Regions from separate parts of the Proteiniborus sp. genome, predicted to be linked through region 2. Evidence: riboswitches for the same ligand, from Rfam matches in the RefSeq annotation. Region 2 holds a riboswitch; each other region holds the start of a gene.
The links. Region 2 has a riboswitch for molybdenum cofactor ahead of ABV008_RS12830 (NADH-dependent [FeFe] hydrogenase, group A6). Riboswitches for the same ligand answer to the same signal wherever they lie in the genome.

Region 1 (3,461 bases), on a different contig from region 2:
ATGAATAAATACAGTTCCAGCAATTCCTCTTCTTCCTGTGGTATATGTGCTATTTTCAACTGCTACGTCATCGTCTACTACAACATTTTCAACAGTTATGCCCTCTGCTATTGCCATTTCTGCAGCCATTTCGAAGTTCATAATGTCTCCAGTGTAGTTTTTAATGATTAATAGTACTCCTACGCCTCCATCAACGGCCTTTATAGCTTCAAAAACCTGATCTGGTGTAGGTGATGTAAATACTTCACCAGCTACTGCTCCGTCTAACATGCCTGTTCCTACATATCCTCCGTGAGATGGCTCATGCCCACTTCCTCCACCACTTACCAAACCTACTTTACCTTTTATTGGTGAATCTTTTCTAACTAGTACATTGAAACCTTCTACTCTTTTCACATACTCAGGATAAGCTGCAACTATACCTTGAAGCATTTCTTCTACTACGCTTTCTCTGTCATTAATAATCTTCTTCACTACATCACTTCCTTTCAATAATTAAATTTACTAATAAAAACGCCTTTCTTTTAATTTGATTAATTTCCTAAGCCTTCACATAGCTTATAAATTCAGACTCTATGTTGTATTACATATATATTTTTAAGAACTTAAATTATGACAAGCCTTATAACTTTTTTGTTATGCAAAAAACCGCACTTATCTAGCCTTATGTTTTCATAAGTTAGATAGCGCGGTTCTCCAAATCTCCATTAAATATTTAATTAATATTATCTGTCCATTTGCTTATACTATAAATATGCCTCTCGTTCTAATTATATGCACAAGCCTTCAAATTTTTTATATATTATAGTTTCCTTAATAAAATAAACATTTTAAGCTGTTTCAGTGTGACTTCTCTTTCTTCTAGCATAGATTCTCTTCTAAAAAACCCAACACTTGACTGAGAGCCTCTATTGTTGCAAGTTTTTTCATATCATTATCAAATAAATGTCCTTCATTCTTAACAGTTATTAGCTTGTTATTTATTCCATATTCCTCTAACTTTTCTGCCATCTTAACCGATTGTTCATATGGCACATCAGTGTCCTTATCTCCGTGAATCAAAAGAGTAGGTGGAAAATCTGAACTTACATTATATATTGGACAAAAAGGTATTATCTTTTCTTTTTGAAATAATGTGTGATACCCACTTACTTCTTTTGTCCATATCCCTTTTTGTCTACAATATAAATAATATATAAATCTTTCTCTAAAACCCTGTGTTATAGCTTCATTGTTTATTACACCATAGGCTTCTTCTCTGGTAACTAAGGGCATTTTGCAGTAATACTCACTAGGCATACCATACCATTCTGCAAGTATGTCTCCATATCCGTAGAAAGATACTATTGAACTAGGTTTTTCTTCAAAAGTTCCAGAAAGTAAACCCAAATAAGCTCCAGCAGAACTTCCTACTACTACAATTTTATTGGGATTGATATTCAGTAAAACTGGTCCCTTTTCATCTAGCATATTATATGCCGAAAAAATTGTAAAGGTGGTATATTTTATGTATCCTACTTTTAATTGTATTAGTAAATCATCAGTTAATTTGATAAACAATTTCCGCATGCCATGGGGATAACATGCTGCTTGGGCAAGGATCGCTATCATAAGTACAGTCTTTAGCTTGCAGATGAGGACTTTGTTATAAAAAGACTTCTACGAAATCTACTTGACTTCGCATATGCCCTAAGACATTTCTATGGAGATATGATTGCGTCTAGATTTGGTCAGTTGCTAACAGAACATCTTACTATAGCAGCTTTATTGGTTGAGATGAAATTTGATTTTTAAATTGAGGTATGTCTATTATTAATTATGATTTGTCATAACATTAGAACATTAAGTTAAAATATATGATATAATTATTATTGATAATTTTATATAACTAAAAAATTCTACGAGATTGTGTTCCTACAGGCACTAGCTGCTACGGAAGCAATCCTATAGGGTATAATTGGAAACGATTATGCCTCCCTTTTGGAAAGTAGATAACTAATAAGCCAATCAATTCTTAATGGTTGACTCTGTATGTTACGGTTTCTAAAAGGAAGCCGTTTTTTTATTGCGGCTCTATATATTATTATACTAACTTTAAGGAGGAGTTTACTATGAGAAAAGAAACAAAATTATTCTCAACAATCAGTTTATTAATTGCTTTTTTAATGATGTTTTCAGTAATTTCTTTTGCTGACTCTACAGAAGGTGTTAAAGAAACTGAACAACCTCAATTCAATGAATGGGTACATAAGGGATGGTCACGTCTATACGAAAATGATACGTTTAATCCTGACAAAGCACTATCCAGAGTAGAATTTGTAGCTTTGATTAATAGCTTGTTTAATTTTAAAGAAACTGCAGCTATAAATTTTACTGATATACCAGAACAAGCTAACTATTACAAAGAAGTAGCTAAAGCTTTTAAAGCAGAATATGTTGTTGGAAAAGGTAACGACGTTTTTAGTCCTGATGCAGAAATTACTAAGGCAGAAGCTTATATGATGTTAGCAAGAGCATTAAAGTTAAATGTACAACAGGAAGCAGACAAGCTTTTACAGTTTAATGACTCTAAAGAAGTGCCAAAATGGGCAATAGGTGCTGTCGAAGCCTTATCCCAAAAGGGTTGGATAAATGATAAAAATAAAGTAAAACCTCTAGATAAAGTATTAGGTTCTGAAGCAGTTGTATTATTAGAAAAAGCTGTTGCCTCTAAGCCTGAAGAAGCCACAAAAGATGCTGAAGAAAGCATAACAAGCGAAGAGCCTTCTAAAGGTAATGGAAAATCTCCACTTTCATTTAAAGGAGCTTATTTTACATCAATTGTAGATAATAAATCCGTAGATTTAGCTAAGTTAGATGAAGGACTAAAAAACAATGAAAATATTATTATTAAATTAGAATTTGATCGTGGTATTGTCCGTGATAATTGGGAAAATAATCAGAAACAAATATTGCTTAAAGATAATGACGATCAAGAAGTATTAAATGAAGTATTTAGAATTAATGGTGTAGATAATGAAAAATCATATATATTTATTAAACCACTAACTGCTCTTGAAGCAGGTAAAAACTATAAAATTATTATGAGCAAGGATTTAAAAGCTAACAATGGTAGTTCCCTTGGTGAAGAAATAGTGGTTACTTTTTCAGTTCAGTAAAATACAGGGGGAGCTTGCTTCCCCTGTATTTTTATCATTATTAACTAGATAGGAGGCAAAAATGAAAAACAATAGACAATTTTATAAGATAATTATGCTTGTTTCAATACTCTTCTTTGTATCTATTGTCTCAGTTTATTCCAGCGAAGACGGAAAATCTATCCATTTAGACCTAGTAGAATCTATTCCTTCTAATGGAGAAGAATCAGTGGACAATGATGTACTCATACACCTTTTATTTAATAAGAATGTAGTTAATATGTCTGTTAAAGATAACAACGCAAATTGCTTTAAGCTACTAGA
Region 2 (3,461 bases):
GCCAACTATAGCTATGACATTTTCAGTTAACAATAGTCCTTTTGCAGGTCAAGAAGGAAAGTTTGTAACATCAAGACAGGTTAGAGAAAGACTATTTAAAGAACTCAATACTGATGTAAGCTTAAGAGTAGAAGAAACCGACTTAACAGATTCATTTAAAGTATCAGGAAGAGGAGAGCTTCATCTTTCTATTTTAATAGAAACTATGAGAAGAGAAGGCTATGAATTTCAAGTTTCAAAACCAGAGGTTTTATTTAGAACTATTGAGGGAAAGAAACATGAACCTATAGAAAAAGTTACTATAGATGTGCCAGAAGAATTTGTTGGTTCAGTCATAGAAAAACTTGGACAAAGAAAAGGAGAGCTAGTTACTATGACACAGCCTACTGGAGGATATACTAGATTAGAATTTTTAATACCTGCTAGAGGGCTTATAGGGTATCGTTCAGAATTTATGACTGACACTAGAGGTAATGGTATATTAAATTCAGTATTTGAAGGATATCAGCCATATAAAGGAGATATTCCAAGAAGACCTCAAGGCTCATTAGTAGCTTTTGAATCTGGAGAAGCTGTAACATATGGGTTATATGCAGCACAAGAAAGAGGAACCTTATTTATTACACCAGGAACTAAAGTATATGAAGGTATGGTAGTAGGTCAAAATGCAAAGTCTGATGATATAGAAGTAAATGTATGTAAGAAAAAACAACTTACAAACACTCGAGCATCAGGCACAGACGATGCTCTAAGACTTTCACCACCTAATGTTATGAGCCTAGAGGAAGCATTAGAGTTTATTGAAGCAGATGAGCTACTAGAGATTACTCCCGAAAGTATTAGAGTAAGAAAAAGTATACTTGATAGTAGCTTAAGATATAAATCTAAAAAGAAATAAAATCTATTGACACAAATATCACAATAAATTATTATTTATATAATAATAGAATAATTCCGAGTTTATAATCCTAAAGACAATTGTCTATGGAATATAAACCTATGGGTATGAATAGAAATATTCATGCCTCCCGTGTTTGGAAAGGAGCCATATTTAACTACCGATATTGTTATACAACTATTGGTTTGTTTACTATTACAAAAAACTCCTTTTAGAAGGAGCTTTTTTATAATGAAAAGGGAAGCTTTACTTTATTATCTCATATAAAAGAACTTTCTATGAATGAGCTTTAAGCAGATTGCAGAAATCTTTGATTTCGTGCAAGTCGCTCTTATGCAGTGGCTCAAAAAAGGCTACCTTATAATTCTTTTTAGGAGCCTTTTTTATATAATTCAATATTTATTATAGGGGGACAAATGTTATGGAAAACGTTAACATTACGATTGATGGTATCAAGACTCAAGTACCAAAGGGGACAACCGTTTTAGAAGCTGCTAGAGGATTAAGCATCCATATACCAACCCTTTGTTTCCTGAAGGGAATCAATGAAGTTGGTGCTTGTAGAATGTGCGTTGTAGAAGTGAAAGGGGCCAGGACTCTCCAAGCATCCTGTATTTTACCTGTTTCAGAAGGTATGGAAGTTAAAACAGCCTCAAAAAAAGTTAGAGAAGCTAGAGCAACAATTCTTAAGCTCATTCTTGCAAGGCACGAGAGAGAGTGCCTCACTTGTTCCAGAAATCTTAACTGTGAACTTCAAAAGCTTGCTGAAGAAATGGGAGTAGATGGGCTGGAATATCAGGGAGAAAAAAATGTTTATGATATTGACCAGATGTCACCTTCAATAGTGAGAGATCCAAACAAATGCATACTTTGTGGAAGATGTATAAGCGTATGTAAAAGTGTTCAGGGAACAGCTGTGATAGATTTTGCTGGGAGAGGAATTAAAACAGTAGTATCTGCTCCTTTTAACAAAAGCTTGTCAGAGGTTGCTTGTATAAATTGTGGCCAATGTATAAAGGTGTGCCCTGTTGGCGCATTAAGAGAGAAGGATGATAGGAATAAAATATGGGATGCCCTAGAAAATAATGATACGTATGTTGTTGTCCAGACTGCTCCTGCAGTTAGAGTTGCTTTAGGAGAAGAGTTTGGTATGCCTGTAGGGACTAATGTAGAAGGGAAAATGGTAACTGCACTTAGAAGATTAGGTTTTGATAGAGTATTTGATACAGATTTTGCAGCAGACCTAACAATTATTGAAGAAGGTACTGAGCTATTAGGCAGAATAAAGAATGGTGGAAAACTTCCAATGATTACATCTTGTTCACCAGGCTGGATAAAATATTGTGAACATTATCACAATGATTTTCTAGATAATTTGTCAAGTTGTAAATCTCCTCACCAAATGCTTGGGGCATTGACCAAATCTTATTATGCAGAGAAAATGGGCATAGATTCTAAAAAAATATTTGTAGTATCTGTTATGCCTTGCACAGCTAAAAAATATGAATCTGCAAGAGAAGAACTATCTGTAAACGGATTCAAGGATGTGGACGCAGTTATTACAACTAGAGAGCTAGCCAAGATGATAAAGGAAGCTAGAATAGACTTTAAATCCTTAGAAAACCAAAGCTTCGATAAGGTTATGGGAGAATCTACAGGTGCTGCAGTAATATTTGGTGCTACAGGTGGCGTTATGGAAGCAGCTTTGAGAACTGTAGCTGATATATTGACAGGACAAGATTTAAAAGAAATAGAGTATGCTCCAGTAAGAGGACTTGAGGGCATTAAGGAAGCTACTGTAAAGATAGGAGATCTTGATGTAAAGGTGGCTGTTGCTCATGGTACAGGTAACGCAGGTAGACTTCTAGATAGAATTAGAAATGAAGAAGCTAATTATCATTTCATAGAGATAATGGGATGCCCAGGAGGTTGTATAAACGGCGGAGGACAGCCAATTATTATGGATAAGGATAAGACAGATGAAGTGTGCAGGCAAAGAGCACAGGGATTATATACTATTGATAGAGAAATGCCTTTAAGAAAATCTCATAATAATCCAGAAATTAAAGCTTTATATGATGAATACCTAGGGAAAGCTAACGGACATAAGGCTCACCACCTACTACACACTCATTATATAAAGCGAGAAAGATATTAGGTGATATATATGAATAAGAAAACAAAAACATTAACAAGAACAGCTATACTATTAGCAATTGCTTTAGTATTTCAATTTGTAAAAATGGGGCAACTTATTACTGGTTCAGGCATTAACGCAGTACTAATCATTGCTGCTCAGATGTGTGGACTGCCTTGGGCTGCAGCTATTGGACTGATAACACCATTTATGGCTGTAGTTTTAGGAGTTACACCTCCTGCAATGATTGTTGTTGTACCATATATTGTGTGTGGCAATGTTTTATATGTACTTACTTACTCTTTATTAAAGAAACGAAGTAGGGTAGTAGGAGTTGCTGTTGCAGCGTTATTGAAATTTGGATTGCTGTACTCTGTAGTAAATTATTTCTTAACTGTGAAACCGCCAATAAAGGCAGCCTTAAGC
Region 3 (3,461 bases), on a different contig from region 2:
AGAGAAGGCATAAATACTATGCTTAAGATACTTACCAATATTACAGAAGGCAGGGGGAAGCTAGAGGATATAGACCTGCTTCTCCAGTTAGGCGAAACTATTGAAGAAGCTTCATTATGTGGCTTAGGGAAAACAGCACCAAATCCAGTTTTAACCACCATTAAATATTTTAAAGATGAATATATTGAGCATATAGTAAATAAAAGATGTCCTGCTGGAGTATGTAAAAATCTAACTAGCTATTATATAGACAAAGAAAAATGTATAGGATGTGGCTTATGTGCTAAGAAGTGTCCTGTAGATGCTATTACTGGCAATAGGAAAGAACCTCATACCATAGATAAGGATAAATGCATTAAATGTGGTACTTGTTTTACTAATTGTGCAGTTGGTGCAGTAAAGACTGGAGGTGCTCTAGTTGAAGCTTAAAATAAATGGAAACTATTATGAAGGCAAAGCAGGAGAAACACTTATGGAATTAGCCAAAAGAAACAATATAAATATTCCTAGTCTTTGTCATAAAAAAGGATTTGAGGGATTAGGAAGATGTAGATTATGTCTTGTGGAAGTAAAAGAAGGACATAGGACAAAAGTCGTTTCTTCATGCGTATATCCAATTAAAGATGGCGTAGAGGTAATAACCAACTCTGATAAGATATTAAAAATGAGAAAAAATATTATTATGCTTCTACTGTTAAGGACTCCTAATAATGAATATATTAAGAATTTGGCAAAAGAATATGGAGTTGTAGCACCTGAAAGATATATGAATACTGATGAAAAAGAAGACTGCGTTTTATGTGGGTTATGTGTTAAGGCATGTGAAACCATGGGAACCAATGCAATATCAATGGTCAATAGAGGTACAACTAAAAAGGTATCTACTCCTTATGACGATGCTTCAAAGGATTGCATAGGATGTGGAGCCTGTGCAGAGGTCTGTCCTACCAAAGCAATAAGCTTAATAGATAAAGATGGAAAGAGAATAATATGGAATAGAACATTTGATTTAATTAAGTGTTCTAAATGTGGCAGATATTATACAACAAATGAAGCTTTTCATTATGCTAATAATAAGCTGGACATAATAATTGAAGAACCATTATGTGAAGACTGCAAAAGAAAGTTGACAGGTGAGAAGTTCAAGGAAGTTTTTGAAAAACTATAGTTTATTTTAATACCAAGACACTGCGTTGTCTTGGTATTTTTATTTAATGTTTTTTAAGTTGACAACTTACTAACAAAAAAGAGGAGATTTAAGAGTTATATAGAAAGTATTTATAGAAAATATTTATGGATATTATTAATATAGCAATTGAAAGTTTCCGAGTTATTTTACCTAAGTTATATTTAATATGGTGGATAACCGTTAGGTATAAATAGAAATATTTATGCCTCCCGTATTTGGAAAGGAAACAGCGAGCAAACCAGCTTTATAATTCTTTGATTATTGGCTAGTGAGTAGTTTCCTTTTGAAACTACTTTTTTTGTGCTTATAAAAATAAACGAGGAGATTACATGGGAAAAAAATATTTGGTTTTATTATTTATAATAATTTTACTTGTCTGTGTAGTTAGTTTGACTTTTATATATTCTAAAGATGTAAGGGAAGTCCAGATAATTAAAGGATCTGAAGATAAAACAAATGGCTATGCCATATATACTGAAGATGGAGACGTCTTATATACTGAAAATTTAGAAGTAAGTAATTCTATTTTAAATAATGTAATAGTTAAGTGTAATGATTTTACTGTGAAAAACCCTATAGGAATAGTTGATAACCCTCCAAATAAAAGTATTACTGATATAAAGGATATGGTTTTAAAGTCTTTAGAATCAAATGATAGCATTCTAATAATATATATTGATGGTTTAGGATATGAACTCTACGAGGAATCTATCAATCTAGGATACTTGCCTTATATATCTACATTAGAAAAGGGAGCTAAAGCACTTACTGTATATCCGTCAATAACAGATGTAACATTTACGTCTATGGTAACTGGAGAAACGCCAAAATATACAGGGATACATAGTAGAGATAAAAAGAAATTAGAGGTTGATACCATATTCGACATAGCTTCACAGCAAGGAAAGAGCTCAAAGATAATCGAAGGTAATATGAGAATAGTCATTGATGAAGTTGAGACTGTTTTAAATATAGATGAAAACAAAAATGATACTATTGATGATGAGATTTATGAAACTGCAATGATAGAATTAGAAAATCCAACAGATGTACTTTTAGTTCATTTTCATTCATATGATGATTTTGGACATAAGTATGGACCTGACTCTACACAAGCTTTAAAACAGCTTAAAGTATTGGATTCTTATGTAGAGAATATGGTAAGTAAATTTTCAGGAAAAGTAATAATAACGTCAGACCATGGTATGCATAATGTAGGGAATGGAGGAGAACATGGTACCTTTTTATCTTTAGATATGTTTATACCCATAATAGTCAAAGAATAATTTTAAAATAAAGTAGGGATGGACTATGAAGAGATTTTTAAATAGATTTTCAATGTTTGATTTAGTGATCATAGCATTGACTTCGGCTTTAGGTATAGCAATAAAGCCCATAATAGTGCCTTTAATACACATAATAACTGGTCCGCTTTTTATTCCCGGCGGTGCAGCAGCAGGCGGTTTTTATATGCTATGGCTGGTTTTAGGTATAGGCATAACAGGAAAGATAGGTACAGGAACTCTTATAGGATTCATACAAGCTTTACTAGTTATTATAACAGGTGCATATGGTACACATGGAGCAATTAGCATTATTACATATACTTTACCTGGAGTTATGGTTGATGTTGGAGCAAAATTAGCAAGAGAAAGATTTTTTAGTACAACAGTATTTTTTATTCTTGGATTGATAGCTAATGTTTCTGGAACATTTTTGTCTTCATTAGCATTTTTTAGACTGCCATTAATTCCATTACTTTTATCATTAAGTGCAGCATCATTATCAGGTGGGCTTGGGGGTCTTATAGCATACAAAATTGCCAAAGAGTTGAGAAAGACAAATATTATAAATAACACAAATAGGCAAGGTGATGTCAGTGAAAAATAAAAGTGTTATATTCGTAATTGTATTATTAGCAATTGCAACACTTGTTTTAGCCTTTTTAAACAAAGGAAGTATAGATGTAAGTGGTTATGAAGGAACTGTAAAATTTATATCAGGAGAAAATTCAATAGAGTTGAGTTTTGAAGAAATTACTAGCTTAGATTATGAAGAATTCAGTGCAGTTGAAGATACTTCTAGCTCTGGACCTGCTGCACGTAAATATAAAGGAGTATTGCTTAAAGAAGTATTAAATGAAGCATCTATAAGTGATGAGGTCATATTAAGTTCTACAAAGATAATGGTTAAAGGGTTAGACGGGTATGTAGTAGCTATACCTCCAGAGGAGATAATGGGAAATACATCATATTTAGTTTTTGAAAAAGAT
Region 4 (3,461 bases), on a different contig from region 2:
ACAGATGGACTTGTAAGTGGAATTTCAGTTGTTATTAGAATGACTATAATAATATGTTCTGCTTTAATAATTGCTTCTTCTCCAATTATGAAAACCATCTATGGACTTATAGCTATGAAACTACCTTATGAAATTGCTTTTATGGTTTTGATAGCTATAAAATTCCTTCCTATATTTAGAGAAGAATTTTTGAATTCAGTAATAGCAGTACAATTATCAGGAATCAGCTTAGAAAAAGTACCTTTGAAAGAGAAAATTTCTATATATAAATATATATTAATGCCTTCAATAGTAAAGGCATTAGATAAAGCCAGATACATATCAATATCTATGGAAAGTAGAGGCTTTAGAGCTTATGAATGTAGAACCTCTTATTGTAAACTTCAAATGAGGAAAATTGACTATGTACTTATTTTTGCTACTACATTAATTGCACTTATGATTATTTTATTACAATTTAATATCATCGGTTAGGAGGACTAGGATGAAGATTTTCTCTGTTTATGGATATTCGAAGTCAGGTAAGACAACAACTATAGAAATGCTTATAAGAGAATTAAAAAAACGTGGATACTCTGTAGGAACAGTAAAGGAAATTCATTATGAAGAATTTACAATGGAGGTTGAAGGGTCTAATACAGATAGACATAGAAAGGCGGGGGCAGATTTAGTATCTGCTAGAGGACTTTATGAAACCAATATACTATATAAAGAAAGATTGCCAATGGAAGATATATTAAAATACTATAATCAGGATTTTGTCATATTAGAAGGAGTTACAGATTTTGATGTACCTAAAATACTATGTGCTGGTTCAATAAAAGATATTAATAAGCGAATGAATTCAAGTGTCTTTGCATTAAGTGGCGTAATCAGTAATGGATTATTAGAATATAATAATCTTCCTGTCATTAATGCAATGAATAATATAGAAATGCTAACAGATTTAGTGGAAAGTACAGTGCAGGATTGGGAGAGTAAGTAATGGATTTCGAAATGTTGAAAAGATTGAAAAGCAAAAGGAATAAAGTATATTTGATAAATCTCAAGGAAGGTACAAGTGAAAGACTTGCTATTTTAAAAGAATACAGCTTAGAAAATAGAAAATTATTAGATATAGAGTATGATAATATAAATATGCTTAAAGATTCTGATATATTAGTTCCGGAAATATTATATAAGAATAAAGATAGTCTCATTATGGAATATGTTCAAGGTGAACTTGTTGTGGATTTAGTAGATAGATTGAAGATAGGAAAATGGTTAGACAAGCTTGCATTGTGGATGACAAAACTACATGATATAAAAAAGGGTAAGAATAGTCTTTTAAAAAAGGATGTAAACCTCAGGAACTTTATATATAGCAATGGCAATATTTACGGGCTGGACTTTGAGGAAGTTGGATATGGTGATATAAGATTAGACTTATCAAATATCTGTTTTTTCATACTTAGAAATGAACCTTCATTTAAAAAAGAGAAATATACTATGATGAACAGGTTCTTGGAAAGCTATGAAAATTATTCAAAGAAAAAGCTTAAAGATATGGACAGCTTCCTTCTTTTAGCCACTACAGAGGCTGAGAAAAGAAGAGCAATAAATAACAAAACTAAATAAAATACTCCGATTTTATTCATCTAAACAGAGTTATACCTGCATGATGTTTAAAACGATAGGGCAATGTGGGAAACTACATTACCTTCCAGTGCGAAAAGGGGTGATGTTGATGTATTTTTGAAGACTTCTTTTTGTTTAAAAGAAGTTTTACTTTTTTGAGCTACTGCAAAAGTGACTATTACGAAATCAAAGATTTCGGCAATCTGCTTTAAGCAAATTGAGCTTTTCTGGAGGTATTCTATTTTAAGTATTGAGAATTAAACATTTAATGCAATAAAGGAGGAAAATTTATGAAATGTTTTAAAAAGAGCTTATCATTCATAGTAGCTTTTGTAATGTTGTTAGGATTAGTAGCTCCTGGACTTTCAAATAGTATTGCCTATGCTGAAAGCTGGAAACCTGAAACAGAGCAACCAATTATAGTTGTTACAGGTGATGGCATAGGATCTTCTAATGAAAGATCATACACACTAAATGAGCTATTGTCTATGACACAGGCAACTAATTTGTATTCAACAATTAATACTACACCTACTAAGAGCATCTTTCTCGGAAGAGGTGTGAAAGTAAATGATTTACTAAGCAAATCTAATTTTATAAAAGATAAGTATAATGAGTATCCTATTGCTTTTGTGGCTAGAGATGGATATAAAGTTACCTTTGACCCAACATTTAAAGGAGACTCAACAACTTCTAAGAAACTTATAACACCTTCTTTTGGATTAGAAAGATATTATTTTCCAAAGCTAAGTAATGGAGTTGAGACAGGAAAAGTAACAGTAGATACAATCCTTGCTTTTGAAAGAGCTGGAGAAAGGGGTGCATCAGATGTAATTCCACAGACTTCTTCTTTAGAAAAGCTTTCAGATGATGATGCACCATTACTTATGGTAGGACAGCAGCATGTAAATGAGCAAAGCAATCCACTATTTAATAAGACAATACATAAGATACTTGTTGGAAGTGAGATGCCAACTGTATTCAAGATAGGAAATAAGGAGTATACTAAAGCAGATATTCTCTTAATGCCTAGAGTAAGTGGCAATTGGACATATATGAAAAAATCAGGACCAGAAACTAATTACGTTGTTGGAGTACCTTTAAGTAGCTTATTTAAAGATTATGACGATAAGGATAAGGTTGAATTCATAGCAGCTGATGGATATCCTAATGATCCTGTAACAATAGCAGATATTAGAGATGCTTCAAACCAATATGTATTAGTATATGAAGTAGGGACAAGCGAAAGCGACGTAAAAGCAGTATATGATACAGCAAAAAATGACTCTTCTATTGAAGGATATTTTAGAATTTATAGTCAAAATGGACAACAGATAAAGCTAGTAAATGAAATAAAAGTTTCATCATCGAGTGGAGTAGATTATTCAACTAGCTCATATAAGCATATCACTAACGGAGGATTAGAAGGAGATGCTCCATATGATGTTGATGCCATAACAGGAGCTACTTTAACCTTTGAAGGACCAGGTCTTGAAACAAGTATTCCTGTATCTATCCGTGAGCTAGAAAGCCAAGATGCAGGAGCATTCCGTGGAGACTATGTAGATTTAAGAGATGGTAGTGAAGTAACTCTTAAGTATGAAGGTATTAATCTAAACCATCTATTAAAAAATATGAAGTCTGGCACTACAGGAATAAAGCTTACTGATACTGCCTATAAAGTTATTTTGAAAAACAGGGTAAGACAGAGTATAGCAGAGTTCACTTTAGCTCAGGTTGAGGAAGCAGAGGCAAAAGGAAAGCCAATTATAATAGCATATGGAACATCAATTGCGGATGGGACTAATACTAGACCATTTGTATATGATGGAGGAGCAGGAGCA

Region 1: another riboswitch for molybdenum cofactor. It lies ahead of ABV008_RS14925 (S-layer homology domain-containing protein); the one in region 2 lies ahead of ABV008_RS12830 (NADH-dependent [FeFe] hydrogenase, group A6).
Region 3: another riboswitch for molybdenum cofactor. It lies ahead of ABV008_RS07015 (alkaline phosphatase family protein); the one in region 2 lies ahead of ABV008_RS12830 (NADH-dependent [FeFe] hydrogenase, group A6).
Region 4: another riboswitch for molybdenum cofactor. It lies ahead of ABV008_RS07055 (S-layer homology domain-containing protein); the one in region 2 lies ahead of ABV008_RS12830 (NADH-dependent [FeFe] hydrogenase, group A6).

The regions. Positions count from the first base shown of each region.
Region 1 is NZ_JAWRHZ010000065.1:58,231-61,691, reverse strand. It holds gene dhaK (dihydroxyacetone kinase subunit DhaK) at 1-474, opposite strand, end outside; gene ABV008_RS14930 (prolyl oligopeptidase family serine peptidase) at 862-1,569, opposite strand; molybdenum cofactor riboswitch at 1,887-2,009, shown strand; gene ABV008_RS14925 (S-layer homology domain-containing protein) at 2,112-3,158, shown strand; gene ABV008_RS14920 (Ig-like domain-containing domain) at 3,220-3,461, shown strand, end outside.
Region 2 is NZ_JAWRHZ010000060.1:65,262-68,722, forward strand. It holds gene typA (translational GTPase TypA) at 1-898, shown strand, start outside; molybdenum cofactor riboswitch at 941-1,059, shown strand; gene ABV008_RS12830 (NADH-dependent [FeFe] hydrogenase, group A6) at 1,320-3,056, shown strand; gene ABV008_RS12835 (ECF transporter S component) at 3,066-3,461, shown strand, end outside.
Region 3 is NZ_JAWRHZ010000036.1:78,026-81,486, forward strand. It holds gene ABV008_RS07005 (NADH-ubiquinone oxidoreductase-F iron-sulfur binding region domain-containing protein) at 1-429, shown strand, start outside; gene ABV008_RS07010 (2Fe-2S iron-sulfur cluster-binding protein) at 419-1,168, shown strand; molybdenum cofactor riboswitch at 1,312-1,431, shown strand; gene ABV008_RS07015 (alkaline phosphatase family protein) at 1,519-2,475, shown strand; gene ABV008_RS07020 (ECF transporter S component) at 2,501-3,079, shown strand; gene ABV008_RS07025 (molybdopterin-dependent oxidoreductase) at 3,069-3,461, shown strand, end outside.
Region 4 is NZ_JAWRHZ010000036.1:83,211-86,671, forward strand. It holds gene ABV008_RS07040 (energy-coupling factor transporter transmembrane component T family protein) at 1-474, shown strand, start outside; gene mobB (molybdopterin-guanine dinucleotide biosynthesis protein B) at 485-985, shown strand; gene ABV008_RS07050 (BUD32 family EKC/KEOPS complex subunit) at 985-1,617, shown strand; molybdenum cofactor riboswitch at 1,610-1,734, shown strand; gene ABV008_RS07055 (S-layer homology domain-containing protein) at 1,908-3,461, shown strand, end outside.